4 regions of the Gudongella sp. DL1XJH-153 genome follow, and region 3 is predicted to be linked to each of the others. Evidence: riboswitches for the same ligand, from Rfam matches in the RefSeq annotation. Region 3 holds a riboswitch; each other region holds the start of a gene.

Region 1 (8,266 bases), on a different contig from region 3:
AGAAGTATGAATAACAACTGCTAGAAGACCAAGAAGTCCCAGTCCAATAATGATATCAATAAGCAAAAAACCTGGTTTTTTCAACTTATTTTACCTCCCGAAGAGTAATTTCTGTTGTATTTACTCCAACAGCGATATGGTATGTCCTACCATCAGATTTTTTAAGTGTAACGGTATTTGAGTTTCCAACCCTACCTGTCCCGTTGAATCTAAACCCGGACGTCCCGGCATAAAATATCCTTAGACCTGACTTTAGCTTATGTACTTTTATTTTTTCGCTTTCACTATATTGAATGATATATTGATTTCCATCCACATAAAAGGATACGTCGATCAATCTGTTCTCAAGAATCGCCTTGTTTCTTGCTTGCCTTAAGTCCTTCTCAATCATCCTCAGTTCCTGTCTTTCATTAAGATTTCTAATAATAGCTGAATTGGGCAGTGTAATAGCGAGAAGCAAAGCAAAAAGGGCTACAACAACGATCAATTCGATCAGTGTGTAGCCCTTTTTGAAACTGTTCCTATCTATCAATAGCGCCATTGATTAAGAACATAAAGCATGAAAGCCACCTCTGCCCTGGTGATCTTGTTATTTATATTGTCTAGACCTGGTGACCTGTAGGCCTTTTCATACATCATCTGTGTAGCGATGGTATTCCATCTGAAACCATAGCTATTCATGACTCTTCCCATAATCAACTCCACTTCATAATATGATATTGGACTGTATGGTCTGAATGTACCGTCAGCATAGCCTATTACATATCCCTTGGAAAGTCCATAGCTGATAATCCTGTCATAGCTGGAAAATTGAGCGTAATCCTTAAAGTGGGTAGCATTGACAATGTAGTTTGGCAGGGTCCAGTTTTCGATTCTGCTCAGAAGAATCAGGAACTCTGCCCTTGTTATACTCTGTGAAGGTCTGAAAGTAGCATCCAAAAGTGTATTTCCAGGGTATCCCATAATGATATTTCTTCTTACCATTGTTTCAATCTCAGGATTAGCCCAGTGGTCCCTAACATCAGTAAGGATTCTTATGTTTTCATCCATAAATACTGCGTATACTCCCTCCCTGTTGGACATTGTGCTAGGAAGTACCTTAGCAGTAATTGCACCATCCTCCACCGTTGAAGGAATATAGTACCATTTTTCATTTACAAGCTTGTATATGCCAGCCTTGTATTTATCTCCGTAATATGGGAAAGCTATTGTTATCTTCTTTTCATCATCCAGAGTGTTAGCAGGATTATCCAGTCTTATTGAATAAATCTCTGAAGCCCTTACATAAGATCCAAATCTGAAATAGCCTGTATTCTGCTGGTTGATTGAGACGTATACCGGCATATAGAAAGTCCCAGGCTCAACACTAATTCCAACAGCATTGTCTACTGTAACAGTATCTCCCACTGCGGGTACAATAATCGATTCAAGGGAATCTATAGATCTTTGTTGATTTAATCTTCTGAACATCTGATTGTAGTTGATTTCATAAGCTTCCTTAAAGCCCTCGATAAATGCATCTTCATATTCATTAGTTCCTAAATCAAGTCTGTATCTGTCAATAATTTCAGAATCCCTTGGCAGATTTCTCTCATAGTTCATTGAGTTTTGTAACAAATAGTCTCTTTCAGCAAATGAATTACCTAAAGCTGCACCTGAAGCTTTTCCGTTATCAAGTCCCTGGCTCATACTTATTCGTGATGGTTCAAATAAAGCTCTTTCATAAGCATTTTCATAGCCTTCTTTAAAACCTGCTATAAATTCTATGATAAACTGATCTTCATAGGACTCATCCATTTTATCAAGATCAAACATACGGCTTATGGTTCTATCACTTGGTAGAGCGTCTTCCCAATCAAAATCATTGTCTTCGTAATAATCCGTTAATGCATAAGTCTCACCTAATCTTTTTCCTAATTCCTCAGCATAATCAACATCCGCTAAACCACCCATAGCAGCTTCATAACCCTTTATAAAGCCTTCTTCAAAGTCCGCATAAGCTTCACCGTTAAGTGTACTGATTTCATCATATGTTTCAGGGTCAGCATCTCTGATATAGTCTCTATAGTCTCTAAATGCACTTCTACCGCTTTCAAATGATGAATCAATCGAATAAAAACTTACTCCTTCGTCATACCCAAAATCATAATCAACCTGGGCTGCATATGCTACTCCTGAAAGAAGGAGAGTCAATACTAAAGTCAATACGATCGCAAACTTTATTCTGTTCATTTTATCTCTCCTCCTATCTCTTCACCAATACTAGTATCTTGCCAACAGGTAAAACATCTCCTGCACTTATATCATTGTTTCTCATTATCTCATTCTTGTATTCAAGTGTTCCATATATATCTCTTGATATTGTTGATACTGAATCACCAGGTTTAACCTCGTAGAAAATTTTGTCTGCTTCCTTGTCAGTGCCTTCATAGGAATAATCAACATGATGAGGATAGATTGCCTCCAACTTGTCAAATACAAGAACTCCGAAGTCATCTCTTCCCTTGGCCATTTCATAATATATATGTGTGATCTTTATTGGGTATTCTGCAACACTGCCAGGAAGACTTATTCTTGATCTTCCCCATCCAAGCCAAGAAATACCTTCGTTGACAGGAATAAACTGTTCATCTCCATCCTGGTTTAGAATTCTTACACCAACCGTGCCCGGTGCATATGAGAAGGAGAAGGTGTGTATGCTAAGGTCAGTCGGTGGATATTTAAGTTCAATATCCTGACTTGTTATATCAACCATTGCCCTGTTCTCTTCCTCTGTTCCAAGAATATTATATTCAAGTCTCAAGGCATACTTTCCATCAAGTGCAATCGTGGTAGGCTCAGCCTGTCCTCTTACCAGCTCATGACTTGGAATAAAGTCGTAGTTTCTCCATTCAAAGCTGTGGAGAATATCACCCTTTACAGTGGTTCCTCCATCCACTCCAGTACCTCCGCCGGAAGTACCTCCTCCAGTAGTCCCATCACCACTTGTGACACCACCATCTGTTCCACCTGATCCAGCCGTACCGCTAGTTCCACCGTTTGCTGTTGCTCCAACAAACCCGTCAAAGCTTGAGAACAGTGTACCCTGATCAGGATTCTCTGCTGTCTGAACATAAATTACATCCTCTTCTTCCATCTCAGCAAGACCCTCAAGGGAATAGACTTTAAGGCTCATGGAGCCTGATAGCTGGTTGTCCGCGCTTCTATCAAGGGAAAGACTATCCACCATCATTCTCCTTGGACTCAACTCAATCGCCCTTACCATTTCCTCTATTCCAGTGTAATCACCGGTGAAGGGAACGGATATTCCCATATTGAATACCTCCATCTCAGATACGTTTTCTGATGAAGGCCTTGAGAAGTTAAGGTCAGCTATTTCCACCTGATCCTCAGGTAAAAGGTCATTTAGCAGATAGATAATCTGAGCCTGGTCAAGAGTTGGGAAGTAGTAGGAAAGAATTTGGTTTCTTTCTCTGTGAAGCAGCTCCCATTCCTTTTTGATGTCGTCCTCTCTTCTTAATGTTGCATTCATTTCCGATATCTTGGTTTCAAGTTCATATTTTTCAACTTGCAATGCCTGTATTTTTTCATCCTGTGGTACCAGAATATACTGGTTCCCAAGATATGCAATTCCTACAATAGCAAGAAGCGTGAGAAGTATCTTTTCGCTTTTTGTAAGGGGTCTGGTTTTAATGCTACTGAATAGTGACTTCAACTTAGTTGACATCTACCAGCACCTCCTCCAATGTAAGATCAAGATTGAATCTATAGTAATTCTCAACTGCAGATATGTTGGACACAAATGATTTCGAGCTCATAGGAAGGTTTTGAAGCCCTTTTGCAAACTCGGCAATCGAATATCTATCTTCAGCAAAGCCTGCAATCCGGATTTCCCTTCCACTAACACTTAAATTAGTAAGGAATACTCCCTCTGGAAGTTTTGAATTTATATCATCTAGAAGACTTTCACCAATGATATCCCTGCCCTGGATATTCTTATCTAGAGCTCTGATTCTCTCAACCTCCTGACGGAATTGATCTGTTTCATCTTCAAATGCCTGAATCTCAGCAACTCTCTTTAGTGTCTGTGGGTCCTCGGCAACTTGTGTCAAGCTGTTTACCTCTTTTTGTAGAGCATTTATCTTAAGCTGATTCATTGCAGCCATTACTCCCAATCCAACGATAACAAGAAAAAGAATTCCATATAGGAAAAGCATCCTGTTGAAGGCGAATGATTTTTTATCTATAAAAGGATCAAAAAAGTTAAGATCTCTCATTTTTTCTTCACCTCTTTCAAACGGATAAGGCCACCAGTTGCATTTGCAAACTGACTCAAGTCACAATCTGCCTTTACTTTTTCCATTGTCTTTAGTCTAGTAACCTCCAGATCAAAGAATTCGTGGAACAGCTTGTCAATTCCATTTACTTTGGATAATCCACCATAAAGAATAACCAGATCTATTTCATTGCTGACTTCCCTTGTCTTGTAATATCTAAATATCATTTCAATCATATCGAGAATACCATAGAGATTATCCCTAAGTGTCTCAGAAAGGATAGCTTCATCATCAAGACCGATATTCTTCTGAGATATATCACTGATCCCATCCATATATTCCAGAATCTGCTGATCCGAAATATGAGGAAGCTTTCTTCTGATTTCTTCAAGAACAAATTCCGTGCCTCTTTCAACCACCCTTGCAACCTTTATAACTCCATCTTCCACTATGGATACGCTGGTTTGTCCGGATCCAATATCAACACAAGCTATATTTTGCAAACCATTGTAAGCGCCGTTTATCTCTCCGCCGTGTTCTATAAGCTTTGCAATGGCATTTCCGTGATAATCCATCACGGCAGGTTTCAGGTTAACATTCCTAAGAAGAGTCAAATGAGCCTGGATTGTCGTTCTTGGTATACCAATAAGAAGAAGAACCAGTTTCTCCACGCCCTCATCCATACGACTTCCAAGTTCAAGATATTTTACAATGTAGTCTTCAGGATTAATAGGTATGTAATCCTCGAGCTGGTAATTTATAATTGCCTCGATTTCCTCTTTTGTTGCCTTGGGAAGACTGATTTCTCGCATTACAACAGAAGATGCATTGAATACACCGTGGGTTTCGAGCTGCGCAACCTTGTTTTCAGACAAACCGCTCCGTAAAAGATAAGTCATCTGATCAAGGTCGGTAATTTCGCCGTCAACATAGAGCCCTTTTGGCAACTCCACACTGAAGCACTTATCCACCACAATTCCTTTGCTGGTATGCTTTCCCTCTACACCTTTTATGCTGTCAGAACCAAAGTCCAGACTAAGGATTTTATTGCTGCCAAAGACACCCATAAGCTTCTCTCCTCTCATGTTCACTTAAATATATAATAAACTAAAATGGAATAATTTACTAGATTAAAATGTTGAAATACCAACTTAAAAGCTCTTCTCCTAAAAAAAGTACCATGAAAAACCCAAGAATGATAAATGGACCAAAGGGTATTGGATCCTTTCTGGACTTAATTTTCGTGGCAAGTAGAAATATTGATATGACAGCACCTAGGATAAATGCAAGGAAGATATTAAGAAATATCAGTCTTACACCCAGAATAAATCCAAGAGCTGCAATAAGTGTGACATCTCCTCCACCCATTCCTCCTCCTGAGAAGAAGACAATCAGAAGAAATATTCCTCCTGCAATAAAGAGTCCTAACAGACTGTCCATCAATGGAAATGGTACTCCATCATAAAAATGCAGCAATGTCTTCTGGAGAATTGAAAGAACAAGAACTGTAATAACCAGTGAATCTGGTATAATCTGGTCCTTAAGATCAATAAAGGCAATTGCAATTAGAATCGATGAAATAAAAGCGAAAAACACAAAATCCAGTTTTGAATTATAGTAGAAAGATAGGAATAAAAGAACGTATATAATTGCATTTGAAGCTTCAACAACTGGATACTGAATACTGATCTTTTCACCACAATAACGGCATTTTCCTTTTAAAAATAGGTAGGAAAACAAAGGAATATTATCATACCATTTAAGATCATGCTCACATGATGTGCAGTGTGATCCAGGCCAAGCAATATTCTCATCCCTTGGTATTCTATATATCAGCACATTTAAAAATGAACCAATTAATAATCCATATATAAATATCAGTAAAACCATATATGACCTCACATATCTCTCAAGAATTTTATATACAAGCAATCATAGTGATATTATACATTAGAATAAGAGAATTGTCACATTATTTAGTAATTTTATATTAGTTTTGGCAACTAAATTGTCAATAATTGTTTATCCTCAATCACTATATGTTTAATCAATTAAAATAAGGATTGCCTACGATAGAAAACGTATACAATCCTTATTATTATAATTTTGGAATACCAAGTAAGACTCTTTAACATTATCACAGATAACTTACAATCAAAAATCTATAGTAAACCATTAAAGAGAAATATCCAAGGAATGGAACCCAAGACAGTTTTGTAATCAGATCACCTATTTTATCCTTATGCTGCCACAGTGCCAATAATACCAATGGAACCAATATTAACTTGACCATAGGAAATTCATAGGTTCCTATCATAGTTGCCATTAGTGGATTAGCCTCATAAAATCCATTGTCCAAGAACTCCAATGTAAGTATATAATCCACCTTATTGAACACACCAATACCGACCAAGTGCCAAAACAATAATCGTTTTTTACTATCAGACATAAAGATCACTCCAATAAAATAACCAGCCATTTAAGCCGGTTACGCCACTGGATCACAACAGTATAGGCGTCCATCTATAACTGTTGTTCATATCCTCTTTAAAATATTTGTCATATATAAGATACCACCAAATATATCCTCTTAAACCCTTCAAGGTGTTAAACATCATTAAGTGTTGGTCTGATCCTATTCTATAATTATTAGCTTATTATTTGATGCCACAAAATAGTTTTTAAACTAAAAATTTCACTTGGGAACGAAAAAGATCCTTGTTATGATCTCTCAACAATGCCTTTGGATATACCTGTTATTCTGGATATTTGTCTTATACTGATACCTTTTGTCATTTTCAATTCCTTTATAAAGCTATTTCTTCTGTTTTTCTCTAACTTCTGCAATTCACTAATATTCCTAATGCCCATATCATTTAGCTTTATTAATACTTCAGTGTCAGTTAAGCTAATATTATCTTCAAATGCTGGAAAACTATCCTCATTGTTTTGAGTCATATATTCAATAAACAGGTCTACAGCTCTGTCCATGTCGGGAGAGAATAAACTTAAGCAAAATTCTGTGTCAACTATTATTGGTTTTTGTATGTATTCTCTATAGCTTGTCCATTTATACTCCAATAGGTCCTTACAAAGTCTAGCCTTTATAGGATTTTGATGAATGTATCTCAAAATCATCAGAAAATAATTATCTGTTTCAACAGGTTGACTCTTAAATCTCTCTTGGAACAAATGCCCGCATCTTTCATACTTCTTGTTGTACCACAATACATAACTTGAACAAATTCTCTTTATTGCATTGGAAATATCATCTTCTAATTCTTGAATAAGAAGATGTACATGATTATCCATCAAACAGTAGCCATATAAAACAAACTTATTTGTATCTACAAAGCGCTTCATTGTAGATAATAACTGAAATCTGTCATCATCAGATTCAAAAATTATCTGTTTATTTATTCCTCTTAACATAACATGATAAAGCCCACTTTCACTTCTTCTACGCGGCCTTCTAGCCATATTATCTCCTCCATCTGATTGTTATATTATTCCATTATATCACTATGTGATTTATTGGACAAACAAAACAGAACGAGTTCTACACACGTGTCCATAATAGTCTCAAAACTTGTATTTTGTAAAAAAAAGCTGCAGCCAAGAATTTTCTCTTGGCTGCAGCTTCTAAATATTCATTTCATTTCGAGACAGTATTCCTGTCCCCTTGTCTTGTCCCTGGTCCTTTTCAATACGGACAGCGGGCTGGGGCTTCGTGTAAAAAAACGCAGATTCAAACGAGGGAATAGGAAAGGAGCTGAAATACATGGTGAAAATTCCAAGAAGCATTAAAGCCGGTCTTGATATAGAGCACTTTGACATCATCCGCGTGATGAGTTTAGGACACTTCTACCCAGTCATCGTAATGAGGGATAAGCGTTCTGAAGCGAGAGACCTCTGGTGCCTTCAGTAGAGAGGCAGTGGCTATTATTTCAAAACCCTAAGGGACATGACCAGCTACTGCACCGAGCGAA
Region 2 (8,266 bases), on a different contig from region 3:
AAAAGAATCTTCTTATCAAAAGAGTAATTGCAGTAGAAGGTGATCAGGTTGAATTGATTGAGGGAGAAGTATATGTTAACGGAGAAAAGCAGGATGAACCTTATATAAATACCATGACCTATTCAAGAGGAGACACTTATTGGAGTGTTCCTGAAGGAAAACTCCTTGTATTTGGAGATAACAGGGAAAACAGTCTTGACAGCCGTGTTCTTGGATTCATAGACAAGGATCAGGTTAAGGGAAAGGTCGCACTTAGAATATTTCCGTTCAGCAAGTTTGGAGTAATAGATTAGATAATCCAGGAGGTACAAAAATGAAAATGCCTGAGAGAATTGATTTGGCTAATTTACCTACAAGAATTGAAAAGATGGAGAGGCTTAGCAAGGAGCTTGACAAAAATATCTGGATAAAAAGAGATGACCAGACTGGAATGGAAGTATCGGGAAACAAGGTTCGAAAGCTTCAGTATGCAGTGAAAGAAGCTCTTGATAATGGTTGCAACCACCTAATAACCTGTGGCGGTATTCAGTCAAACCATGCACGTGCAACAGCTGCTGTTGCAGCAAAACTCGGTATGGGATGCACTCTTGTACTTAGGGGAGAAGAAAGGGAAGATAAGGAAGGAAATCTATTCCTTGAAACTCTTATGGGCGCCCATGTGGAATACATTACTGCTGAGGACTACGCTGAGTCAAGGGGGGACATAATGGAGAGCATCAGGCAAGAGCTTGCCAAAGAAGGTAAAGAGGCTTACATACTGCCTGAAGGTGCTTCAAACGGAATCGGTTCATTTGGGTATCTGGATGCATACCATGAGATAGTTGGGCAGGAAAAGGAATTGGGAATTCATTTTGATGCCATCGTTCTGACTGTTGGTTCCGGAGGAACCTTTGCAGGACTCTATGCTGGAAATAGACTGGATGGGGAAAAAAGGGATATCATTGGAATTAATATTTCAGCCAGTGCTGATCATTTTAAGAAAGTTGTTGCAGGCCTTGTTGAGGATATGAAAAGCTACGTGGACATAGGTTTTACTGTAAATCCTAAGGATGTTTCTATAATTGACGGATACCCAGGACTTGGGTATGCAATAAGCCAAGATGTGGAGCTTCAATTCATAAAGAGACTGGCGAGACTTGAGGGAATCATACTCGACCCTGTATATACTGGCAAGGCAATGTATGGTCTTGTCGAGGAAATTAAGAATGGAAACCTGGATAAATATAAAAACATTCTATTTATCCACACCGGAGGCATATTTGGATGGACCCGGGAGGTGAGAGGCAGAATATGAAGATTGAATGGAATGTTAGGTACCTTACAATAGCAGTATACTCCTTTGTAGTAATTTCATTGAGTATTCTTTTTTACCTCATAGCCTCTGATATAACAATATTCAGTGAGAAGGTTTCAGGTTTTTTTGGAACACTGCAGCCAATCATAATAGGTGCTGTAATGGCTTATCTCTTTAACTTTATTCTTGAGATTATCGAGAAGCACATTACAAATCCCCTTATGAAAAAGGATAGAATGCCACGGTTTAAGAATGCCCTGGGTATAATCATTACCTATGCAATAATAGGTACTCTGGTCTATTTGTTCATAATCATAATAATGCCTCAGCTTATATCTTCAGTTGCTAGACTTGTAACACTGGTAACAGATAATTTTGACGATATTTCTTTTTGGGTAATAGATCAGATTGAAAGTCTTCATATCAGAGAGGATTATCTTGAATATATCGTTGAGTGGTGGAATGGAGTACTGGATAATGTATTCGGATTTGTTACAGGGTTGATCCCAGTTATTGGAAGCATTGTTGGAGTTGTACTTGCCAGTGTATGGAACATTGCCATTGGTCTTGTGATTTCCGTCTACCTTCTTTTTGACAAGGACAGGTTCAGAGCATTGGGCAGAAAGGTAACTTACTCAATTTTTCATGGCCCAAGGGCAAACAGGATATTGGAGCTATCTAGAAGGGCAGATACAATTTTCGGAAGGTTTTTAAGCGGGAAAATCCTGGATTCAGTTATTATTGGAATATTGACCTATATCATACTCTTGATTTTCCATATGCCATTCCCAATACTTGTCTCCTTTATAATAGGGATTACAAACATCATCCCGTTCTTTGGACCATTTATCGGAGCGGTTCCATCGGTTTTCATAATAGCAATTGTTTCGCCTATCCAGGCACTTTGGTTTATTGTGATTGTGATCCTGATTCAGCAGTTTGACGGCAATATCCTCGGGCCTAAGATTCTTGGGGACTCTCTTGGAATATCGGCATTCTGGATCTTGTTCTCTTTGCTTATTGCAGGAAAGATGCTGGGCTTTATAGGGTTGATAATCGGAGTTCCATTGTTTGTATTCATATATTCAATTATCAAGGACAATGTTGAGAGAAGGCTTGCCAAGAAAGGCCTTCCGATAGAAACCAAGGATTACTTCTAGTTATTTGTTGTTAAGACTTAAGATTGTATGTCTTAGCATAAGCAAGGGATGGTATAAGATCATCCGTGGTGCTGAGTATTTCATTACGGCTTTGATCATCCCTCGGTGTTTTTCATCATAGCAGTGCACGCTGCAGCTAGAACAGAAGGTTTTTTTCTCAATAAAGGGACAATTGTCTACCTTGCTCAGGCAGTAGTCTGTAAGTTCAAGGTATTGTGTTTTGGTGAAGGAGTTGGAGTTACCCTTATAATAGAGGTCTATCATAAGGGATACAATTTCCTTTTCCCTTTGAATTTTTTCCTGAACAGATAAGGATTTCACTTTACCGGACCTCCTGGTTATTGACTTATATATATTGTAACAAAATTTAATCTTTTGAGAAAGAGTATGGTGAAAGCATGAAATACTTTAATTACGGAGACAAGGAAAAAGAATATTTATCAAATAGGGACCATGTAATGAGGGGGCTTATAGAAAAGTATGGACATATTGAAAGAGAAGTGAATCCAGACCCATTTTCAGCACTGGTTTCCAGTGTTGTCAGTCAGCAGATTTCAACAAAAGCAGCAATTACTGTTGAGAGGAGACTGGTAGAAAAGTCTGGTGGGCTTTCAGCCAATAAATTGAATTGTTTAACACTTGAGGATATTCAGGAATGTGGATTATCCTTCAGAAAAGCAGGGTATATCAAGGGTATAGCAGAAGCTGTAATAGAAGGTCAGATTGACTTTGAGAGTTTGAAGGCACTTTCCGATGAGGAGATAATCCAAACCCTTGTTGGTCTTAAGGGTGTTGGAAAGTGGACCGCGGAGATGATGCTGATATTCTCATTTGGAAGAGAGAATGTTTTGAGCTTTGATGACCTTGGAATAAGACGCGGATTGGAATCAGCTTACGAATTGGCTGAGGTTAAGAAGGAACTGCATCCTTATTTCAGGGAGCTTTTCAGCCCATATGGCACCGTTGCATCCTTGTATCTATGGAAGGAATCCGCAAACAGGCAGTAATTGAAAGGAGCTGGACAATATGAGAAAGATAGCGTTTTTTGCATTTAGAGGTGATGATATGTGCTTTATGCACCTGGTCTTAAATGCCATTGATTTTCACAACAAAGGAGTACCTGTAAAGATAATAATGGAGGGTGAAGCCGTAACTATTATTGAGAAGCTTGAAAAAAGTGAGAATAAACTTTACTTAAAAGCAAAGGATTTGGGATTGTTTGATTGTATTTGCAAGGCTTGCTCAGCCAAACTTGGCGTACTTGAATTCAATGAGACAGTTGGAATACCCTTAAAAGGCAATCTAGAAGGTCATCCTGCAATGGAAGACTACATAAAAGACGGCTACGAAATTATCACGCTTTAAACTAAAAAAAACAAGATGGAGTGCCCCTTTGGGGTGCTTTTTTGTGCCCAAATAATATTTTGATTCTAGAAAAGATTCATGTTATAATGAATAGGTGTAGAATTCAAACTTGTTTGAAAATTGCAGTAATTGAAAAGGTTATCATATCTTTAAAATTCTAGTTAGGGGGAATGTATCTTGAAAGCGTACTCAACGGATAAGATCAGAAACGTAGCCCTTCTTGGGCACAGCAGTAACGGAAAGACCACTTTAACGGAAGCAATGCTATTTGCAACAGGTGTAACTACAAGACAAGGAAAGGTAACAGATGGAAACACAGTTTCAGACTTTGATAAACAAGAAATTGCCAGGAGTGTTTCAATCGGAACAGCTGTAGTTCCTGTAGAATGGAATAATATTAAATTTAATATTCTGGATACCCCCGGATATTTCGACTTTATTGGAGAAATGTACGGAGCGAAGAGAGCAAGCGAAGGTTCAGTGCTTCTTGTTGATGCTTCTTCAGGAATTGAGGTAGGAACTGAAAAAGCATGGAAGAACCTTGAAAAGTACGACACTCCAAGAATTATATTTGTAAATAAAATGGACAAGGAAAACATCAACTTTGACAAGTTGCTTGAAGATTTGATAAGCAAGTTCGGGGACAAAATCGTTCCATTTGCATACCCTACTGTAACAGGTGAGGGATTCAAAGGCTTTGCAAATCTAATAGATGAAGTTGCATATGAATACGAAGGAAAAAATAGAAAAGAAGTTCCCCTAAGCGATGAGCAGAAGGAAAAAGTCAATGAATACAGAGAAATCTTTATGGAAAGGATCGCATTGTCTGAAGAGGAACTTATGGAAAAGTACTTCGAAGGCGAAGCATTTACATCAGAAGAGGTAACAAGGGGAATCAGAGGGAGTGTTTCAAGCGGAGCGCTCGTTCCATTAGTGGTAGGTTGTGCTGAAAAGGCAATCGGAGCTGACTTCCTGCTTGATTTGATACAAAGATATATTCCATCTCCAGCTGATGTTGGAAGTGCTACCGGAACCAAAAATGGACAAGAAATTGTAAGAAGGGTAGATGTAAACGAACCATTCTCAGCCATTGTATTCAAGACAATCGTTGACCCGTTTGTTGGAAAATTGACCTTGTTCAAGGTTGTTTCTGGCAAGCTAACAAAAGATACAGACCTCTACAATTCAACAAAGGAAAAATCCGAGAAGCTTGGAGGGCTGTTCATCCTAAGAGGAAAGAACCAAATTGAGGTTTCTGAAATAATGGCAGGAGATATTGGAGCCACTTCAAAAATGGCATATACTCAAACAGGAGATACCTTGTGCGAGAAATCAGACCAGACACTTTATGAAACAATAAAATATCCTCAACCAACTTTATTTATGGCAGTTGAGCCAAAGAATAAGGGTGACGAGGAAAAAATCGGTACATCCCTTAACAAGATGATTGATGAAGACCCGACATTTGTCATTGAAAGAAACACTGAGACAAAACAGCTGTTGATTGGTGGACAAGGCAATATGCAGCTTACAGTAATCGTCGATAAACTAAAGACCAACTTTGGTGTGGATGTAGTGCTGAAGAGTCCTAAGATTGCATTTAGAGAAACAATAAAAGGATCTTCAACAGTTCAGGGAAAACACAAGAAACAATCTGGCGGAGCCGGACAATACGGTGATGTTCATATGAAATTCGAACCAAGCGAGGAAGAATTCATCTTTGAAGAGCAGATCTTTGGAGGATCAGTTCCAAGAAACTTCTGGCCAGCAGTTGAAAAGGGAGTGAGAGAATCCCTTGAGCAAGGAGTATTGGCAGGATTCCCTGTAGTAAATATTAAAGCTATTCTTTTTGATGGGTCATACCATGATGTAGATTCAAACGAGATGGCATTTAAGATTGCAGCATCAATTGCATTCAAGAAGGGCATGGAAGCAGCCAAACCAATACTTCTTGAGCCTATAGTAAGGGTTGAGGTTTCAATACCTGAGGATTATATGGGCGATGTAATGGGAGACATGAACAAGCGTAGGGGTAGAATTCTTGGAATGGAGCAGCAGGCTGACGGTAGCCAGAAGATAATTGCAGAAGCTCCGCATACTGAAATGTTTGAATACGCAATTGACCTTAGAGCAATGACCCAGGCAAGAGGTAGTTTTACAATGAATTTCACAAGATATGATGAAGTTCCACAAATGATTGCAGATAAAATAATTGCTGAAGCAAAAGCAGAAAAAGAGAATAACTAGCCATCCATTCAGCCCGGTTTTATGCCGGGCTGAAAATTTCTGTAATAATTGAAAAAATAGGGTTTACATAGCATTACATTGTGGTATAATATTTATGAAAACTAAATAGCATTACAAAGAGTATGACAAATACACTAAGGCATTCCCTTTTTGTATGCTGTCAAACGATAAAGGCAAACCTATCGAGAGGTAGGGACGCAAAGCTATAGGGCCTGAAAAGGCAGCCAGCTACCGAAAGGAGAGTTTACAAATGAAGAGGAGAGTTCTGAGCCTTTTATTAGTATTTGTTTTTTTATTTGGGTCAATTGGAATATCAAACGCTGCAGAGAGCTTCGGCGTGACATCAATGGACAATAGTCAACTTAGGATAGATAGCGTAGCATACGGCAGCAATGTTAGAGTCATGGTTGAGAAGGGAACTGAAAAGTACTTCTACAGCATGAACAACACACAGGAACATATCCCTCTGCAACTTGGAGATGGACTATATACTGTTAAGCTTCTAAAAAACATCGAAGGAAACAAATATCAGGTACTTGGAAAATCAGAAATGAACGTTTCACAGTGGAACGAAAATGTATACCTGACTTCAAGTCAACCTGTATACTGGGCTAATCAAAGCCTGATGCCGGTATTGGCCAATGCATTGTTTCATGGTATGGAAACAGACTATCAGAAAGTGGTAAAGGCCTACAACCATATCACAAACAACATAAAATATGATTACGACAAGATTAATTATATAAACAATTCCTACATACCATCAATAGATGATACCATAACAAGTGGTCAGGGAATCTGCTACGATTACTCAGCCCTTTTTGCAGGACTTATGAGATCCCAAGGAATCCCTACCAAGCTTGTCAAGGGATATACTGCAGGAGTAGACGTATACCATGCATGGAATGAAGTCTATGTAAACGGAAGCTGGATGATAATTGACACAACATTTGATGCTGCCTATTACCAAAATGGTATGACAGTAGAGATGGCCAAAAGTGAACTTGATTATCAAAAAGTTAGAGAATATTAGATAATATTAGATTAAGCCTGTTAGGGCTTAATTTTTTTGGGTAAAAGACAAAGAAAGTCAAAGTCAGAAAGAAGGGATATTAATGGCAGGATTAAGCAACATTATTGAAAAATTCCTCAAGGAGTTGATTGAGGAAATGGACGGGGTTGTGGAAATTCAAAGAAATGAGTTGGCAAGCCAGTTTGAATGTGCCCCTTCACAGATAAACTATGTCCTAAGTACAAGATTTACCCCCTACAAGGGTTACTATATTGAGAGTAGAAGAGGCGGCGGTGGGTATATTAGAATAGTAAAAGTAAAGCTCCAGGAGGATATAAATCTGAACAATATCATTCAGAATATCGTTGGGGAGTCGCTTACTGAAAACAAAGCCTATGAAATATTGATTGCTTTGAAGGAAGAAGAAATAATAACCAGCAGGGAGGCTGAGATTATCAAGGCTGCTGTCAGTGACAGAGCATTTAATTGTGGTCCGGGGGACAGGAATGTAATTAGAGCTTCTGTTCTTAGAAATATATTGCTGATTTTGGTTAAATAGATTGGAGTGTGACAGATTATGAAATGTGAATCCTGCAATGAAAGGGAAGCAAAGATTCATTTCACCAGCGTAATAAATGGAGTTATGGAAGAGCATCATCTTTGTGAAGTATGTGCTTCAGGAATTCAGAAGGATCTTCATGAACAATTTCCTCTCCACAAGTTATTTGAAGGAATAGATATAGATACAAAATGTCCGAACTGTGGCTTAAGTTACGAGAAATTTAGATCTACAGGCAAGCTTGGATGCTCCAAGTGCTACGATGCATTCGGCAAGGAACTTGAGAATGTTATAAGAGGAATCCACGGACACACGAAGCATAACGGAAAGATTCCAAAGAGAGGCTATTCAATGATAAGGCATCAGGAAGATATCAATCATTTGGATAAGGAGCTTCACGAAGCCGTCAAGCAGGAGGAGTATGAAAAAGCTGCTGTTCTAAGGGATGAAATCAAGAGAATCAAGAAAGTAATGGATTCAGATAAAAGAGGTGATGAAAATGACCATATGGCTTGATCCGCAGGAGTATGACCCTGTTGTGGTAAGTACTAGGCTTAGGGTTGCAAGGAATATTCGGGAAGAGGTATTTCCATTGTATTCAACCAGGGATCAGTCCCGGGAGACTGCCG
Region 3 (8,266 bases):
TAAATGAAATTGCATTATAATTAAGAAGTTGACAAAAAACGTCGGGGTGTAGCGCAGTTTGGTAGCGCACGTGGTTTGGGACCATGGGGCCGGGGGTTCAAATCCTCTCACCCCGACCATCAGAAACGCTGGAATTTAACTATTCCAGCGTTTTTTATTTTTTTGATATCTATAAAATTGGTCAAAATTCCGACCAAAATCTGACTAATGAAGAAAAAAAGCAAAAGGAACCGTCCCCGATGCTTTTTTATATAGAAAAAACTCAATTTTCACTTTCTTTTGTATAGACATATTTTTTTTGATATAATGGGTTTTAAGAGTGATATTAGGCTATCTGAAAGATGAGCTAATGAAATAATATTTTGCAGATCTTTATAAGAAATTGAGTAATATGCCTAATTAAAACATTACTAAAAAAGGAGGATACAAGAATGAGTAAATATCTTATACTTTATAGACATGGAATTGCAGAGGATAAAGAATCTGCTGAAGAGGATGATTTAAGAGCACTTTCTCCTCGAGGGAAAGTTCTATTAAAGAAAAGTGTCGCAGGCTTCAAAACAATGATCGATAATTATGAAACTTTGAAAATTTATTCCAGCCCTACGGTTAGAGCAAAAGAAACGGCTGAAATGTTAGCGGAGGAATTAGATCTTGATGAGCCAACTTACCTGGAGTTTCTTGCTACAGGTAGTGGTGTCAGTAGACTTAGAGAGCTTGTGGAAGAAATTGAACCTGGTGAAGCTGCAATTGTGGTTGGGCAACAACCCTACCTTTCATTATGGAGTCAGGAAATTTCTGGTACTTTTCTTCGCTTCAAAAAGGGAACCGCAGCCTGCTTTAAATTCCCTGATGAAGAGTTAGGAGAAAGCAAGGTTGAACTAAGATGGTATCTGCAGACTCGTGACTTTGTGAAAATTGCCGATAAATAACAATTATGGAAACGATGAATTTAAACCTTTCATCGTTTCTTTTTTTTTGACATTTGGAGATTTAGATCAAAATATGACTTTGAAAAAGCAAAAAGGAAAAATCAAAAAGAACCGTCCCGAATGATTTCCGAATGATTTGATTTCAAAAATACAACCTTGTAATCTCATAAATTACAAGGTTGTCATTTCTAGTGTTTTATTATTTAAACCACTCTACTTATACATCCGGATAATTGTCTTATTCTCTATTTTTTATCCTAATCCCTAAACCTAAAAACAAGCTACCTGCGAGATAATATAGAACTGCTGGTATTGCTCCAGTTCTAGGTAGAATCGGAATCATAAGAGGAATCTCCTCCTGGGCTTCAATGATTTCAGGCTGTTCAAGCACTGGAAATGCCTTTGGAACTTCTTCGCTTATTTCCAAAATTTCTTCAGGCTCTTCAGGATTATCCGGTCTGTCTTGCCTATCAGGCCTGTCAGTGTCTTCTGACTCATTTGAATCAGTTGGAGGGTTATCTGGTTTGTGCTCCGCTATGAAAACCCATCTAACCTCTACAGATTTACCCTGGAACTCGTTTCCTGTTTCAGCTCCTGGTAGGTAAACAGTTGCCTTTAACTCCTTGTCGTCACCTGGATACAAGAAACCGAGACTAATATTCGATTGTGCAAAATCTGCCATTGATCCATTATATATTTCATCACCGTCATACTGTATTGTTAAAACCATTTGCTTGAAGAGGTCTGCTTCACCTTGAGATGGTGCTTTACTTACCCTCTCTGTTCTCATAAACAGCTGAAACCTGTACTCCAAAGAGTTATATATATCTATCTTGGCTTCGTTTGTATCACCTGGATTCATATTTGTTAGATTGAATAGGCTCGTACCACTTGGATCCACTTCTAGACCAATATTGTTGCCTATTATCTTGAGGTTCTCTGCATAGGAGGGGTTTATTCCAAATGTTGTCATGGCTCCCATTATCAATGCGAATACACCCAGAAACATCATGGATTTTGATAGAAACCTTTTCATTTAGACCCCTCCCTCTGCTTAGTGTAACTCTTTTACTTGCATAAAGGCGGTTGGACCGCCTTTATGCAAGTATTGCTTTGATATTTCGATTCCTACAACTTAGTATGCATGTGACTTATCTTACTACTTCTTCAATTACATCGGCTATTTCTACAGCACTATCTTCACCTATTGGAGCTGCTTCAGTTTCCAATATAGCTGCCATTTCAGCTTCTGTAGCTTCTGAAACTAGACCTTCTGCTACTTCATCTGATCTTACGATAGGATAATATACTTTAACTCCCCAACCATTTAGCCATGGTGCATGATTGGATGCTTGAATACCTTCTGCCATTACCTTGATGTCAAATCCCTTTCCTTGGTAAGTGTTGTCCATTAATGGTCCACTGAAACAAATCTTATTCCATGCAAACAAACCGGTAGTACTTTGACCAGGATTCAACACTTTTTTGTAAACAAAGTATCCATTTTTCTCGAACCAGTCAGAACCAATTGAAGACATTACGGGAGCAAGACTTAATCCACCTTCAAATGCCATGTCCTTCTTGATTCTAACTACCGCTCTTTTAGTTCCTAAATTCTTTACATACACTTCCTTGAAGTAGCAGTCACCTGGGTTAACATTTTGTGCCATATCTGGACAGAATCTGTCTATTAATACAATGTCCAGTGTTCCAGCTTTGAATTTGTTGATTTTTAGTGGTGTGTTATCAGTGAACCAAGCAAATGTTCCACCTGCAATAAGTAATACCACCAACAACATACTGGTTATAAAAACCACATTACGTCTTTTCACTTTTCTCTCCTCCTTTTAATTAAATTATGGTTGCCGCAGCCAGGCTGCCATGACATAGAGGCCCTTTAGCTTTGCGTCCTCAACTTTCGCTGAGTTTGCTAAACGTTATATATTAACGGAATCCTATTTCAGTCTGGGTTAAAAAGGTAGGCTATCAATGCTCCATACTTCTTTCCAGGCCTCGTTCGTAGTTTGGACTCCTTCTGCAACAACTTTAAGTGTCAAGATTGCGCCTTCATATTCAGGTGTTAATTCACCAACAACAATACTTTCGATTAGATCAGTAGTCATCTCACTTACTCCCAATGACCCTTTATAGTAACAGTATCCATCCTTCTCTATCCAATAAGAACCATTTATATCAATATCTACGTTTGACACAGATAAAGTTTGGTTACTCCACTTAGGGATTAGTCTCACTCTTACATAGCAATCACTTAATCCAATATTCTTGACACTGATATTGTCTAAACCATTTTCAATTACCTCTACTTTAATTATCCCCATTTCACCCTTAGTTAAGGAAGCCTCTGGGCTGGATGTAAACCAAGCGAATGTCCCGCCAACTACCATTATTGATATTAACAGTATGGCTGAGAAAATAATTAGTCTGTTTTTCATATACACCCATCCTTTCCTTAAGCCTCTTTTGGTTTTCTTTTGAATATAAGCGGTGTTATCAAAGCTATTATACCGACAGATATAATAAATATAATCCCCTGGGTACTGCTTAAAAACCTAAATGCATACCCAATATATGGTATTGAAATGACAACTATTCCTATGACGTTTTCTCTTTCAACTGGCATTGCATCCTCTGTATTATTTGCATCACCCTGTGTTATAAAGTACTCGTTGTTGGGACCAATTTCCACGACTCTATGTGTCACTCTTGTTCTTGACTCAGCACCATAATAGGTTAATATATCACCCATTTCTATCTGGTCTGGCGTACTTTCATTTACCACAATAAGCGAGTTTGCCTTTAATGCAGGTTCCATACTCCCGCTATCAACAACATATAATCTATTTCCAAATAATGATGGTTCCATCCCCGTCAACCTTGATTGTGCTGTTATCAATATCAGAAACGCCATTACCAGCATGAATATTGCAAACAGTATGTTAGATAATATTTTTAAGGATTTATTTTCTTTCAGCTCTGTCATGGTCATTCCTCCCTTCTACACCGAATCCAGTGGTAACTCTTCTGAATCTTTAGGTTCAGTTATTTCTTCTGGTTGTGCTTGTGTATCAGGTTCTTCAGTTCCTTCATCTAGAAGTTGTGTGTCGACTTCATCCTTTGATTCTTCTAAAGGATCATCAGGGATAATAGCCTCTGGCTCCATATCAATTTGTTGATTGGCCTCTTCCTGTTCTACAAGAGGTTCAGATTCTAGGGTAGGCTCCGATTCTGTGGTTTCATCCTCAGTGATAGTCTCAACTGGGTCAGAAACCACATCTTCAACCGGAGTTGCCTCTGCCGGAACTGTTTCCCCTCCTGGTTGTTCAGTTTCCTGCACTTCGACCAGGACAATTAATGGTTTCATATCTAAATATATTTCATCGCTTCGTATGTCCACATCACTGAACTGAAGCTCCATCTTTCCATAATCAATATCTTCACTGTCAATTTCCATTATATTTATTGTTTGAGAATCAGAGTCAGAGAACCATCCAGTGTTCTCAAGGATATACTCAACCGATACCTCTCCATTGAGACTGCTGGTGGTAAGGCTGATTATTTCCTCAGAGTTAACCAATCTGAAATTCATAGACTCGAGCGGTGTAATCTTATACTCACCAATAAAAAGATTCCTTAAGGTAACAGTATCTGATTCTCCCAGCTCAACGTAACTCATAAAATTGTCTGGTCCTTCGATAAGTACTGTGAATTCCTGATTCGAAACAGCTTCCCCCTTGACACTATTTGTTATGGTAATTGAACCTCTAGGTATTTCAACCGAAACAACAAATCCAACTTTTCCACTGAATCTTTCACCATCACAAACTGCAGAAATATCTACAGTATTTCCAATGCTTTCCAACCTGTTGTAGTCATCTATTCTATATTTTCCTGTAATAACAACCCTATTACCTGCTTCAAGATAACCGATTTTCTCATTCACACCCATATCATCCGATACATCTAAGTCCTCTATTGGATCAGTACCATTGTTCTCAATTGATATGTCATACTGAACAAGGTCTCCATTCGTATAATTCTCTCTGTCGGGTTCAACACCTATATTTAAAGATATATATCGCGGTATGGTTTCTTCTACAAATACAGGTTCAAGGATCGTTGGCTCCAGAATTGTTGGTTCTCCTACGATCGCATCCTCTACTACTGGTTCCTCTACTACTGGTTCTTCTGCTACCGGTTCTTCCACTACTGGATCTTCTGTTACCGGATCTTCTGTTACCGGTTCTTCCACTACCGGTTCTTCCACTATCGGTTCTTCCACTACTGGTTCTTCCACTACTGGTTCTTCCACTACTGGTTCTTCCACTACTGGTTCTTCCACTACTGGTTCTTCCACTACCGGTTCTTCTACTACCGGTTCTTCTGTTACTGATAGCTCTTCTCCAAAAGAAACTGTCCCCATGGAAATGATCATGGAAAGCGTAACAACAATTACTGTTATCATTTTGATTTTTCTTCTCATGAAAACCGCTCCTTTCATGTGTAACTATTTTGTAACTTTTGTTGTCACTGGATATATACCTACATGGATGTCAACTCGATTACATCTTAATTACATCTTAATTTCACGAATCAATCATAAAAAAAAAACCCTGGAATATCTAGATTCCAAGGTTCCCACTATGTAAAACTTTTTTATATTTTTCTTAGTTTAATGTTTAAGGCTATATTTTCATTGCTGATAACATTCTGAAAGCAGTTTTGAATTCTTTCAATTACACACTTAATATCGCACTCGCCGGATGCTTTTAATAGTATCAGCGCCTGGTTACAGTTCCATTGAGCAAGAACATCCCCTTTCCTGAGATTGTATTGCATAGAATTGATTAATTGCCTTGTATTCTCTTCAAAATTATTCCCATCATTTCTGACCACCCCGAAATGATCAAGTGTAAGAATCCCTAGAAAGACATCCCATTTTTCTCTTTCCAGCAAAGACTTTTCGTAATTATATATAAATTCAAACTGTTTCATATCACAAACCAATGCACTACCTCGATCATTATTGAGATGCAAATCATTGCTTAAGGAATCCATGTGAATAATTGAGTTGTGATTATTGTGGTTATTGTGGTTGTTGTTTATCTTAACTCTCTTGTAGAAATCTTTCATCCTATCACTTGGGGATTCGCCAAGTTCCCTATAGAGTCTTGTGGTACAGTAGCTATAATGATTGATTGCAGATTTGTTTTCTCCCAAAGCTTCCAGGGCTTCCATATAGTAAATATGTAATATCTCTTCATAAGGCTTGTATATAATTGCTTCTTCACATATTGTTAAAACTCTATTGAACAACCTGTTGTTCATAAGATACTGAAGATACTTTGTAAGGTTTTTAATATATAATCTGTCAAACCTGTTCCTTACGGGAATCAACCATTCCTGGTCCCCAAGCTCCCCTAAGTAGCGTCCTTTGTATAACCTTACTATCTCTTCACAATTGTCATATTGTTCGGCAGTCCCTTGAATTTCTTCTCTTTGAATGCATTTCTGCATATAGATAAAATCCACAAAACAGTCAATGCTCAATTTAAATATGTAATAACCATCAATAAAATCTATACTAAAAAAGGGCACAACTCCGTAGGTCTCCAAAGGGAACATTCCCCTGACCCTGGAAATCTGTGTCCTAAGTGCATTAAGTGGCTCCGCATATTCATCCTGCGATAAATCTTCAATAATATCTTCGGGAAGCAGTTTTTTTCCTTCAAACGTTAGTAGATACTTGAATAATTTTATTAACCTATGTTTGCTACCTATGGATTGCAAAATCGATACGTCATTGAATCGAATGTCGAAATTACCCAAGGTATATATTTCGACCATGTCCAGGCACCTCTGACTATATTTTACCCTGTGTTTTGTTCAATAAACATGGTCCCGAAATTGTTTAGATAATAATACTTAATACATTCGTAACAGGATTGTAACCTACCACTACCTTCCTCACTATATAATAGAGCTAATGATGCATAAAGGAGAGGAGACATACATGAAGATTAAAAACATTATTGCTTTAGGCTTAATTACAATATCAGTAACACTTTCAAATCCTGCAGCGGATGCAACTGCAATGCCTACAACCATTCACGAAAAGATCCAAACAACACCCGTCTCATCAGGTGTGGTCCATGAAAGAATCGAAAGATTTACACTAGGTGGCTGGTACAATATCAATGTACTGAGAATTGACCTGAATGATCAATATACATCGCTGGGTTCCTTATACCACCGGGATGGTCTTTCATCAAGAACTACTGTTAGAGGGCTGGTTGAACAAAGAAATGCTGTTGCCGGTATTAATGGTGACTTCTACAATGCAAACCCAATACCATCATCACTGGGAGTTCTTGTGGATAATGGAAGAGTATTATCTTCACCAAATAATCTGCCAACATTCTTTACTACTAGAGACAACACGGCATATATTGACTATTTCAACAAGAACATGACAATCACTAATTACAATACAGGTAATGTACTTAACATTGATACTGTCAATAAGCTCCATGCTGAATTTATTACCATCACTCTGCTGAATTCAGACTGGGGAACGAAATCCATTGGTGCAAGATTCAGAAATGATCTTCACGAGGTTCTTGTCGTTGATGGAATGGTTATGGAAAGAAGAACTGGTGGAGATGCTTTTGACATCCCTGTATCTGATAACTCATATGTACTATCTTCAAAAAGCTCAAATCTTCTCCTTTTCAATCCTGGAGATAAAGTCCAAACGGATATCAACATATCACCGGATATGGAGTCCATTAGATTTGCCATCGGTTCAGGAAGCATAGTCCTAAGGGACGGGCAGGTAACAAATACCGATTTAAATATCTCGGGAAATCAACCAAGAACGGGTCTTGGCATATCCAGAGATCAAAAGGAAGTTATTATGGTAACTGTTGATGGACGCGACACCTACTTCAAGGGAACCACTCAGGAAACTCTGGGAAACCTGATGATGGAACTTGGAGCTTATAACGGAGTTAACCTTGATGGTGGTGGTTCAACCGCTATGGCCATCAAACCCATCAATCAGGCCGTAGCTGAATTTGTCAATAAACCTACAGAACAAAGAAATGTAGTAAATGGAATCGGAGTATTCTCAACAGCGCCAAAAGGTGATATTGAGAGAATGGTTCTAGCTGTCAATTCAGAGTACGTATTCTCAGGCAGCACGACTAATTTGAAAATTCAAGGATATGATAAAAACAACAACCTTTACACAATCGATCCAGCCACTGCACAATGGTCCGTATCAAATGGCATTGGTAAGGTTGATGGAAGTACCT
Region 4 (8,266 bases), on a different contig from region 3:
AATTAGATTCCCATCACCATCCATTAATGCAAATGAGTTTTCTGAGAATGTAATTTTCATTGAGTAGTCTTTGAATATAATCTCAGCTGTATCATCTTCAAGCACAATATCCTTTAAGTCAGCCTCTTGAGAGGTTTTGAGGGATTCATAACCAGCTTTTAGTCTGTTAACAAGTAATCCATCTCCTGTTTGATTCACGCCAACAAATACAACACCAACTGCAATTGCGATGATGGCAAATGATTTCCAACGTCTTATGACAAGTCTTCTGAAAAATATTATCATAAGTATTCCAAAGACAACCATCGAAAACATTCCGGCTCTTGATCTTGATCCAAGAAGTGCAAGGAAGGAAGCTACGCTTACAATACCAAAGAATATCTTGTATCTGTAATCCTTTAAAAGCAGAAACAGCGTAGTCCCAAGAACAAAGATCATACTCATATAAACGCCGACGTAGTTGATATTATATAGCGTTCCATAAATGGACTGGCTTGATGCAAATGTAAATCTAAGACTTTCCGCGATATGCTCATATTGGGCAGGTAGAATCAATTTCTTACCAAGGTCTGTCATTAGAAAGTCTTTCCCGAGGAACTGAGAAAAGCCCAGAGCAAACATTGCTAATGCTGAAGCCCCTAGAGATGAAAGTACGACTTTAACTTGTTTTTCATTGTCAATAAAGTTATATCCCAGGAAAACCAGCACCATATATGCAAGCAATACATACATGTTCTCATATCTGTCCACAAATCCTTGCAGGGAAACCTGCCTGTAGGTTGCAAACAATGTGGATAAAATAACCAATACTCCATATGCAATCATTGGATAATAAATTTTACTTCTTCTTAGTTCAATATTCTCCAGGAAAAATTTTCTGTAGAGGAATAAAAGAACTCCAAATCCTGTAAATATAAGCAGCCAGTACATTTTGTAGTATGAGAAGAAATCAAAATTCTCCGCATAGTTTGTAAACATAAGAGTAGCACCGTTTGGTGGAACGACCTTAAGGAATACTATCAAGGGAACCACTGCGGCAATCAGTGCAAGAGGTATTACAAGGAATATATTGTAATTATTATGGTTTCTATTTGATCGTTTCTTTTTATTTTTCAATATGTATCCTCCGTTCGTTGTCTATTTGCTTTTAATATTATACCATAACTATAGAAAATTTAACAAAGACATCAAAATAGATTCGTAAAACTGTTTCAGAATAAAGGAAACTATAGAATTCTACGTGAATTAATGATAAAATAAAATTCGATTCGTCCATATAACAGGTTGATTTTTCCATACGTGTGGGTTATGATATTTGTGTGAGTTCATGATGAGGAGGAAATAAATTGGAACAGCAATATAATGAGGATGAGATAAGTCTAAGGGAATTGATCGAAGCCCTGTTAAGACAAAAAAAATTAATAGCAATAATAACAATTGCATCGGTATTATTGGCTGGAATATATAGCTTCGTAATACTTGAGTCTACATATGAGTCCAGAATGATGCTTATGGCAGCGAATGTAAATCCCCAGAATACTGAAATGGCAGTAGATGGAGATGTTGACAAATTGCTTGATGCCATGACAAATATTCCAACAATGAATGTTGAATCATACAGGCAGCAGATAACTACACCAGAGGTATTAAGAAAGACAATCGAGGAACTTGATTTAGGGGAGATATATACAATCGGTAGTCTGGCAAGAAAAATTCAGCTTGAAACTGTTAAGGAAACTCAGCTTATTACCATAAAAGTTGAGGACACAGACCCTGAAATGGCAGCTGCAATAGTTAATTCCGTGGGAGAGAATTTTATAAAGTATGTTACTGAAAGCACTAAGAGCAGAGCAAATGCGTCATCTCAGTATGTTGCAAATCAAATGGAAATTGAAAAGAGCAATTATGAGGATGCACTACTTGAACAAAAGGAGCTTCTTTCACAGCCAAGAAGCAGCCAAGAAGTTTCAATGGAGATGGAAGCTATTCTAACTCAGCTTACAGAGTTTAAAACTGATAAGAATTCCCTTGAAGTCAGAAAAGAAGCATTAAATGCTTCAATACAAGTTTCATCAAATACTCCTGGGAATGGAAGCTCCCTCACCTTAAACCAAAATACGGGAAGAGTGATTTTGGATTCAAGTGAAACCACCTTAAGAATGGAGCTTGCTGAGGTGGAAAGTGAACTTGATAGTATGGATAGGATGATTCCAGAGCTTGAAAAAACTGTAGAGGAACTAAGAGTAGAATATCAGGATAAATATCACAGAGAGAGTATAATAACCCAAAGAGTTGACAGAGCCAAGGGAATCTATGAATCATTCCTGAAAAAGTACGAAGAATTGAGAGTTACCGAGTCTGCACAGATTGGTGAAGCTAGTGTTGTTGTGGTTTCAAGAGCTTATGCTCCTGTAAATCCAGTTGGTCCACGAAAAGCACTTAATATGGCAATTGGACTGGTACTAGGACTAATGATTGGTGTGTTTGCTGCATTCTTTATAGAATACTGGAAACAGTCTGAAGTAGACAGTAAAAAAGGATTATCATAGTGCAATAGTCAGACTGAGAGGTCTGGCTTTGTTTTCTTAAGGAGAGGGTAGTGTGTTAAGGCATAGAAATAGAATAATACTGCTTGGGATAGATATTTTTCTTGTCAATCTGTCCATTTTGCTGTCTCTATTCGTAAGGTTCGAGGGACAATTAAACGATCAGTTTATGCAGTATTTTGTAGTCTACAGGGAAAATTTCATATTGATAACAATAATCAAGATACTTGTCTTCTATTACTTTAAGCTTTACTCCAGTATCTGGAGATATGCCAGTATAAATGAGATGATAAAAATAGTATCGGCGAGTATAGTAGCAAGTGCGCTTATGATAAGTGTTCTTTTTCTAAAACAATCTGTGTTGCCAAGATCCGTTTATGTCATTGCAACATTGTTTGACATGATGTTTATTGGTGGTTTCAGGTTTAGTGTTAGAAGTATAAGTACCATGTATTTTGGAATCAAGAAAAAAGGACAGGTCAGAAAGCGAATCATGGTAGTCGGAGCAGGAGATGCAGGTGCCATGATTATCAGGGAATACAAGAATCATTACAGTTCCACCAGCACACCAGTAGTTGTTGTGGACGATGACAGAGCTAAGCAAGGCCAAAGGATCAGTGGTGTTCCCGTTGAAGGCGGGAGGGAATACATTCCTGAACTCGTTAAAAAGTACAGCATAGATGAAATTGTAATAGCAATTCCTTCTGCATCAAAAGTGGAGATTTCAGAAATCGTTAGAATCAGTAAGAAATCAGGTGCAAAACTCAAAATTCTTCCAGGGATCTATGAGTTGATTGATGGAATGGTAAGCGTTAATTCAATACGAGAGGTTCAGATTGAGGACCTTCTTGGAAGAGAGGAAATCAAGATTGATATTGATGAGGTTAAGGAGAATCTTCGAGGGAAAGCCATTATGGTTACTGGAGGCGGAGGTTCAATAGGATCAGAACTATGTAGACAAATTGCTATTCAGAGGCCTTCAAAAATTGTTATGGTGGATATATATGAGAATACTACATATGATGTCCAGAATGAGCTTAAAAACACCTACAAAGAATTGAATCTAAAGGTATATATAGCATCTGTAAGAGACAAACAAAGAATTGGGGAACTTATAAGACGAGAGAGACCAGACATCATTTTCCATGCGGCTGCCCATAAACACGTTCCTCTAATGGAAGATAGTCCTAAGGAAGCGATAAAAAACAATGTATTTGGAACATGGAACCTGGCGAGGGCTGCCATCGAATCCGGAGTGGATAGGTTTGTAATGATATCCACTGACAAAGCTGTTAATCCAACAAACATTATGGGTGCCAGCAAGAGATTGTGTGAGATACTAGTTCAATCTATGAACCCACTTTCCAATACAGAATTTGTTGCAGTCAGGTTTGGTAATGTTCTTGGTAGCAATGGAAGTGTAATTCCTCTTTTCAAGAAGCAGATTGAGGCCGGTGGACCTGTCACGGTTACACACCCTGATGTTATAAGATATTTTATGACAATACCTGAAGCTGTTCAGCTTGTATTACAGGCTGGAGCAATGGCAAAAGGTGGGGAGATTTTTGTACTTGATATGGGAGAGCCAGTAAAAATTATGGATCTTGCAGAAGATTTGATAAGACTTTCTGGATTTGAGCCATTTACAGAAATCCCAATTGATATTGTGGGTTTAAGACCCGGAGAAAAACTATTTGAGGAACTTCTTTTGGATGAAGAGGGAATACTTGAGACAAAGAACAACAAGATTTTTGTTGCAAAGCAATCCAAAATTGACTATGAGAAACTAAGCGGAGAACTTAACAGACTGTACGAGGTCATAATCTCGGAATCAGATGAGAAAACCAAGGACTACGTTAAAAAGTTGGTTCCAACCTATGTAGAGACAAATGAAAATGGTGTAAATCCTAGTTAGGATTTACACCATTTTTTTAAGTCTTAGAATCTTTTCTTCTTAAGATAAAGACCAAGTGCCATAAACGCTGCTCCAAATCCTGCAAATACTGTTGGGTCTGAAGCGCCAGTTGCTGGAAGTGTAGCTTGTGGAGTTTCTTCTTCCACTACTTCAACTTCTGGTTCTTGTTCTGGTTCAGGCTGTTGTTCTACAACGATAACTGGTGGTAATTGAGGAGTAGGTTCAGTATCAATGGTCAATACTTCTTCATCGTCATCTTCCTCAGGTTCATCATCGTCGTCTTCTTCCTCATCATCATCGTCGTCATCACGTGGTGGACGAAGTCTGTTTATAAATTCAACTTCCTCTGAGGAGCTTTCAAGGATTTCTGCTTCAACATTATTGTCTGAGAAAAGTCTAAATGCACTGTTTATGCTAACCTCTCTTACTCTGTATAGGCCATCTTCAAGATCTTCGAAGGTTAAGCTTCCATTACCATCAATAAAGCCATCATCAATGGTTACCCAGCCACCTTCACCTTGCACTTGCAGTTCAAAGTAGAATCTAGTACTCCTGCTTATATTATTCCCTGAGCTGTTTTGAACTATCTTAGTTACTTCGATTTCACCAAGCTCTGGTGGAGGAGTATCTTCTTCCCTAACATTGGTGAATATAGCTTCTCCCATATCACCATCATTTTCAAGTTTAGTTTCTTGCTCATTTTCGCTTTCGCTGTGAAGCATATATCCCTCTGGAATATTAATTTCTGTTACCCTATATTCACCTAGAGGCAAACCAGTTAATGTTTCAGATTCTCCACCTTCTAGTAGGACGGTACTTTCATCAATTTCTACCCAGCTGGTTTCCTCATCTTCTTCTACCATCATTTCTATCTTGAATTCAAACTCGGTAGTATCATCATCAATTTCTTCATCATCCTCATCGACCAATATCTTGGAAATTTCGATTGATCCTTGAGGAACTTTCATGTTTTCAAATAGAACTGAATCTTCAGGCTCATTTTCTGTAAGCTCTACTTTAAGTCCATTCTCACCGTTAAGAATGTAGCCTGTTTTTGATTCTTCAGTAACCCTGTACTCACCAAGCGGTAGAACCAAATCTAAGGAGCTTCCTCCTGCTACAACAAACGGACTGTCTTCTAGTTCAACCCACTCTTCTGCATCCTCATCATACATCTCAACGATAAATGAGAATTCTGTAGAGTCGACTATTTCAGATGCTTGACCAGGTGTAACTATTGATTTTATAATTGTCAACATACCATCCGGTATCTTAACATTAGTAAATAAAACTGAATCTGCAGGTTCTTCTTCTGTAAGTTCTACTTCCAGTTCATTTTCACTATCTAGCCTATAGCCAAATTCTGATTCTTCAGTAATTCTATATTTACCAAGTGGCAGATCCAAATCTAAAGAACTGCCTCCAGCTACAGCAAATGGACTGTCTTCTAGTTCAACCCACTCTTTTGCATCCTCATCATACATCTCAACGATAAATGAGAATTCCGTAGAGTCAATTATTTCAGATGCTTGACCAGGTGTTTCTACTGATTTTATAATTCTAAGTGAGCCATCTTCTGGAGTGTCCATTATATTGGTAAATGATACATATTTGCTATCGCCATTATTCTTTAACTCAATCTCAAGTTCGTTGTCAGTATCAAGAGTATAATCACTATCAATGTCAATTTCGGTTACTCTGTACATACCAAGAGAAAGTCCAGTTAAAGTATCTGAATCATTCCCGGTTAGGATAACGGGGCTGTCATCAATTTCCCCCCACTCACCTTCAACCTTCATCTCTACCTTGAACTTGAATTTTGTGTCATCATCTTGTATTACTTCATCATCCTCATCTGTGACGATTTTCTCGATTTCAATTTCTCCTACATACTTTGTATAGAATGTGATATTTGAAAGGTCTGGTTCTCCACTAGGATTGCTTAGGTCGCTGTTGTCAAAGCTTCCTGAGTAAACACCATCATCAAAATAGATTACATCGTTATCTGTTCCACCTTTTATTACTACAGCATAAATAGGATAATCATCACTTTCGAACTCAACTTCTATAGCACTTCCTGTTACTGTAATTCCATTGCTAGATCCTTCTGCTTTCCATGAGTTCCCTTTCCATTCAAACTTTGCTAGTTCAACATAAGGGTCTTCAAGATCCAGATTTCCTCCGCCTTGTACAGCAAAAGATACATGCATGCTTAGTATCATTGATAAAGCTATAAGGAAGGTTAATAGTTTCCTATACTTGCCCATCATCATTCTCACTCCTTTTCTTTTTTTTAGACTCTATGTTTGTGAGTCTATGTAATTGTGCATGCAATTTTCAGCTTTTAATTTCTACTTCTGATTAGTCTAACAACTATTATCCATAAGCTTCATCCCCTTATAATTATCCAAATAAAAAGCCGCTATGAATTAACATAGCAGCTGAACGGCCATACCCAGAACGGGCTTTAGACTTCGAGCTTTGCGCCCCTGGCTTTCGCCAAGTTTGCCTTTGTATGCTGGAGGCTTATAATAAATTTGGTAAATACATCCTAACATTTACAAACATTTCCTCATTAAAATACGAAAAGCTACCATGTTTTCACATAGCAGCTGAACTATCATAGCCTAATAGCTTTAGACTTCCCGCTTTGCGCCCCTGACTTTCACCAGGTTTGCCTTTTTTATGTTCTATCTTAACCTATTTATACCACTATTTTAAATGGCTAAACCACAATAGCATTAAAACATAAATTCAAAAAAGTGGTAAAACGTTGTCATCAGGGGTATATAGTTATTGCGTATTGATAAATAGATAAATTAAAGGAGGAGAGACAATGTTTAGAAACAAAAGAATCATCGGTATGGTAATGTCATTAGTCTTGGTTCTTGGGCTTATGATTATGCCAGCTACAGTATCATTTGCAGCTGGGCATGATACTCTTACAATTGTTCATGTCAATGATGTTCATGGAAGATTGGAAGAAAATGATTATGATGGAACTCTAGGGTATCCAAAAATGAAGACTTTCCTGGATGGACTAAGGGAAGAGGATCCAAATCTTCTATTATTACATGCAGGTGATTCATTCCACGGAACAATCCCAGCGAACCTGACTGAGGGAGAAGCAGTAGTTGACGTTATGAATGCCATGGAGTTTGATGCAATGGTTCCTGGAAACCATGATTTCAACTTTGGCTATGAAAGATTGCTTGAGTTAAAGGCAATGTCAGATTTTGATATTCTTGGAGCAAATGTTGTAAAAGAAGATGGTACATCAGATTTTGATCCATACATGGTTTATGAGATGGAAAATGGTATGAGAGTTGGAGTTTTCGGTTTAGCCACTGAAGAGACAAAAACAAAGTCTCATCCAAATAATACAATGGGTATAGAGTTTGCAGACATTATTGAATCAGGAAATGATGCAGTTGAAGCTCTTGAAGAAATGGAAGTAGATATTATAGTTGCACTTATCCACCTAGGTATCGACGAATCCTCAGTTGACACAGCATATAAGCTGGCAGACAATGTTGAGGGAATAGACCTTATAGTTGATGGTCACAGCCACGATGTAACTGGTGAGGAGAGAAACGGTGCATATATTGTACAGGCTGGAAACTACTTGAACCATATTGGTGTGGTTAAGGTATCCATGGTTGATGGAGAATTAGCATTCGAATCAACCCAGCATCCTTATGAGGAGCTTAAGGAACTTGTGGCTGATGAGTATATAGCTGGAATGATTGCGGAAACAACTGCACCAATTGAAGAAATGCAGCAAGAGGTTGTTGGAAATACTCTT

Evidence for each region. A riboswitch is a leader RNA that binds a small molecule or an ion and turns the genes downstream of it on or off. The one in region 3 is predicted to bind cyclic di-GMP.
Region 1: linked by a shared signal. The riboswitch ahead of ACOEN1_RS12225 (DUF5658 family protein) and the one ahead of ACOEN1_RS03910 (TasA family protein) in region 3 are both predicted to bind cyclic di-GMP.
Region 2: linked by a shared signal. The riboswitch ahead of ACOEN1_RS01045 (transglutaminase-like domain-containing protein) and the one ahead of ACOEN1_RS03910 (TasA family protein) in region 3 are both predicted to bind cyclic di-GMP.
Region 4: linked by a shared signal. The riboswitch ahead of ACOEN1_RS08210 (DUF7601 domain-containing protein) and the one ahead of ACOEN1_RS03910 (TasA family protein) in region 3 are both predicted to bind cyclic di-GMP.

What each region holds. Positions count from the first base shown of each region.
Region 1 is NZ_JBMEMN010000043.1:1,979-10,244, forward strand. It holds gene ACOEN1_RS12190 (hypothetical protein) at 1-84, opposite strand, end outside; gene ACOEN1_RS12195 (GspH/FimT family pseudopilin) at 86-541, opposite strand; gene ACOEN1_RS12200 (S-layer homology domain-containing protein) at 529-2,232, opposite strand; gene ACOEN1_RS12205 (LysM peptidoglycan-binding domain-containing protein) at 2,246-3,727, opposite strand; gene ACOEN1_RS12210 (PilN domain-containing protein) at 3,717-4,277, opposite strand; gene pilM (pilus assembly protein PilM) at 4,274-5,344, opposite strand; gene ACOEN1_RS12220 (prepilin peptidase) at 5,403-6,167, opposite strand; gene ACOEN1_RS12225 (DUF5658 family protein) at 6,415-6,726, opposite strand; cyclic di-GMP riboswitch class II at 6,751-6,833, opposite strand; gene ACOEN1_RS12230 (transposase) at 6,999-7,757, opposite strand.
Region 2 is NZ_JBMEMN010000001.1:196,418-204,683, reverse strand. It holds gene lepB (signal peptidase I) at 1-293, shown strand, start outside; gene ACOEN1_RS01075 (D-cysteine desulfhydrase family protein) at 314-1,294, shown strand; gene ACOEN1_RS01070 (AI-2E family transporter) at 1,291-2,454, shown strand; gene ACOEN1_RS01065 (nitrous oxide-stimulated promoter family protein) at 2,455-2,775, opposite strand; gene ACOEN1_RS01060 (DNA-3-methyladenine glycosylase family protein) at 2,853-3,461, shown strand; gene ACOEN1_RS01055 (cytoplasmic protein) at 3,481-3,819, shown strand; gene fusA (elongation factor G) at 3,997-6,066, shown strand; cyclic di-GMP riboswitch class I at 6,229-6,302, shown strand; gene ACOEN1_RS01045 (transglutaminase-like domain-containing protein) at 6,317-7,099, shown strand; gene ACOEN1_RS01040 (CtsR family transcriptional regulator) at 7,182-7,637, shown strand; gene ACOEN1_RS01035 (UvrB/UvrC motif-containing protein) at 7,656-8,153, shown strand; gene ACOEN1_RS01030 (protein arginine kinase) at 8,137-8,266, shown strand, end outside.
Region 3 is NZ_JBMEMN010000005.1:60,227-68,492, reverse strand. It holds tRNA gene ACOEN1_RS03925 (tRNA-Pro) at 43-119, shown strand; gene ACOEN1_RS03920 (SixA phosphatase family protein) at 432-932, shown strand; gene ACOEN1_RS03915 (hypothetical protein) at 1,171-1,968, opposite strand; gene ACOEN1_RS03910 (TasA family protein) at 2,084-2,764, opposite strand; cyclic di-GMP riboswitch class I at 2,796-2,874, opposite strand; gene ACOEN1_RS03905 (hypothetical protein) at 2,903-3,385, opposite strand; gene ACOEN1_RS03900 (signal peptidase I) at 3,403-3,933, opposite strand; gene ACOEN1_RS03895 (hypothetical protein) at 3,949-5,433, opposite strand; gene ACOEN1_RS03890 (bacterial transcriptional activator domain-containing protein) at 5,607-6,797, opposite strand; gene ACOEN1_RS03885 (phosphodiester glycosidase family protein) at 6,964-8,266, shown strand, end outside.
Region 4 is NZ_JBMEMN010000018.1:15,709-23,974, forward strand. It holds gene ACOEN1_RS08195 (O-antigen ligase family protein) at 1-1,116, opposite strand, end outside; gene ACOEN1_RS08200 (GumC family protein) at 1,347-2,549, shown strand; gene ACOEN1_RS08205 (polysaccharide biosynthesis protein) at 2,602-4,461, shown strand; gene ACOEN1_RS08210 (DUF7601 domain-containing protein) at 4,485-6,731, opposite strand; cyclic di-GMP riboswitch class I at 6,895-6,981, opposite strand; cyclic di-GMP riboswitch class I at 7,066-7,150, opposite strand; gene ACOEN1_RS08215 (5'-nucleotidase C-terminal domain-containing protein) at 7,298-8,266, shown strand, end outside.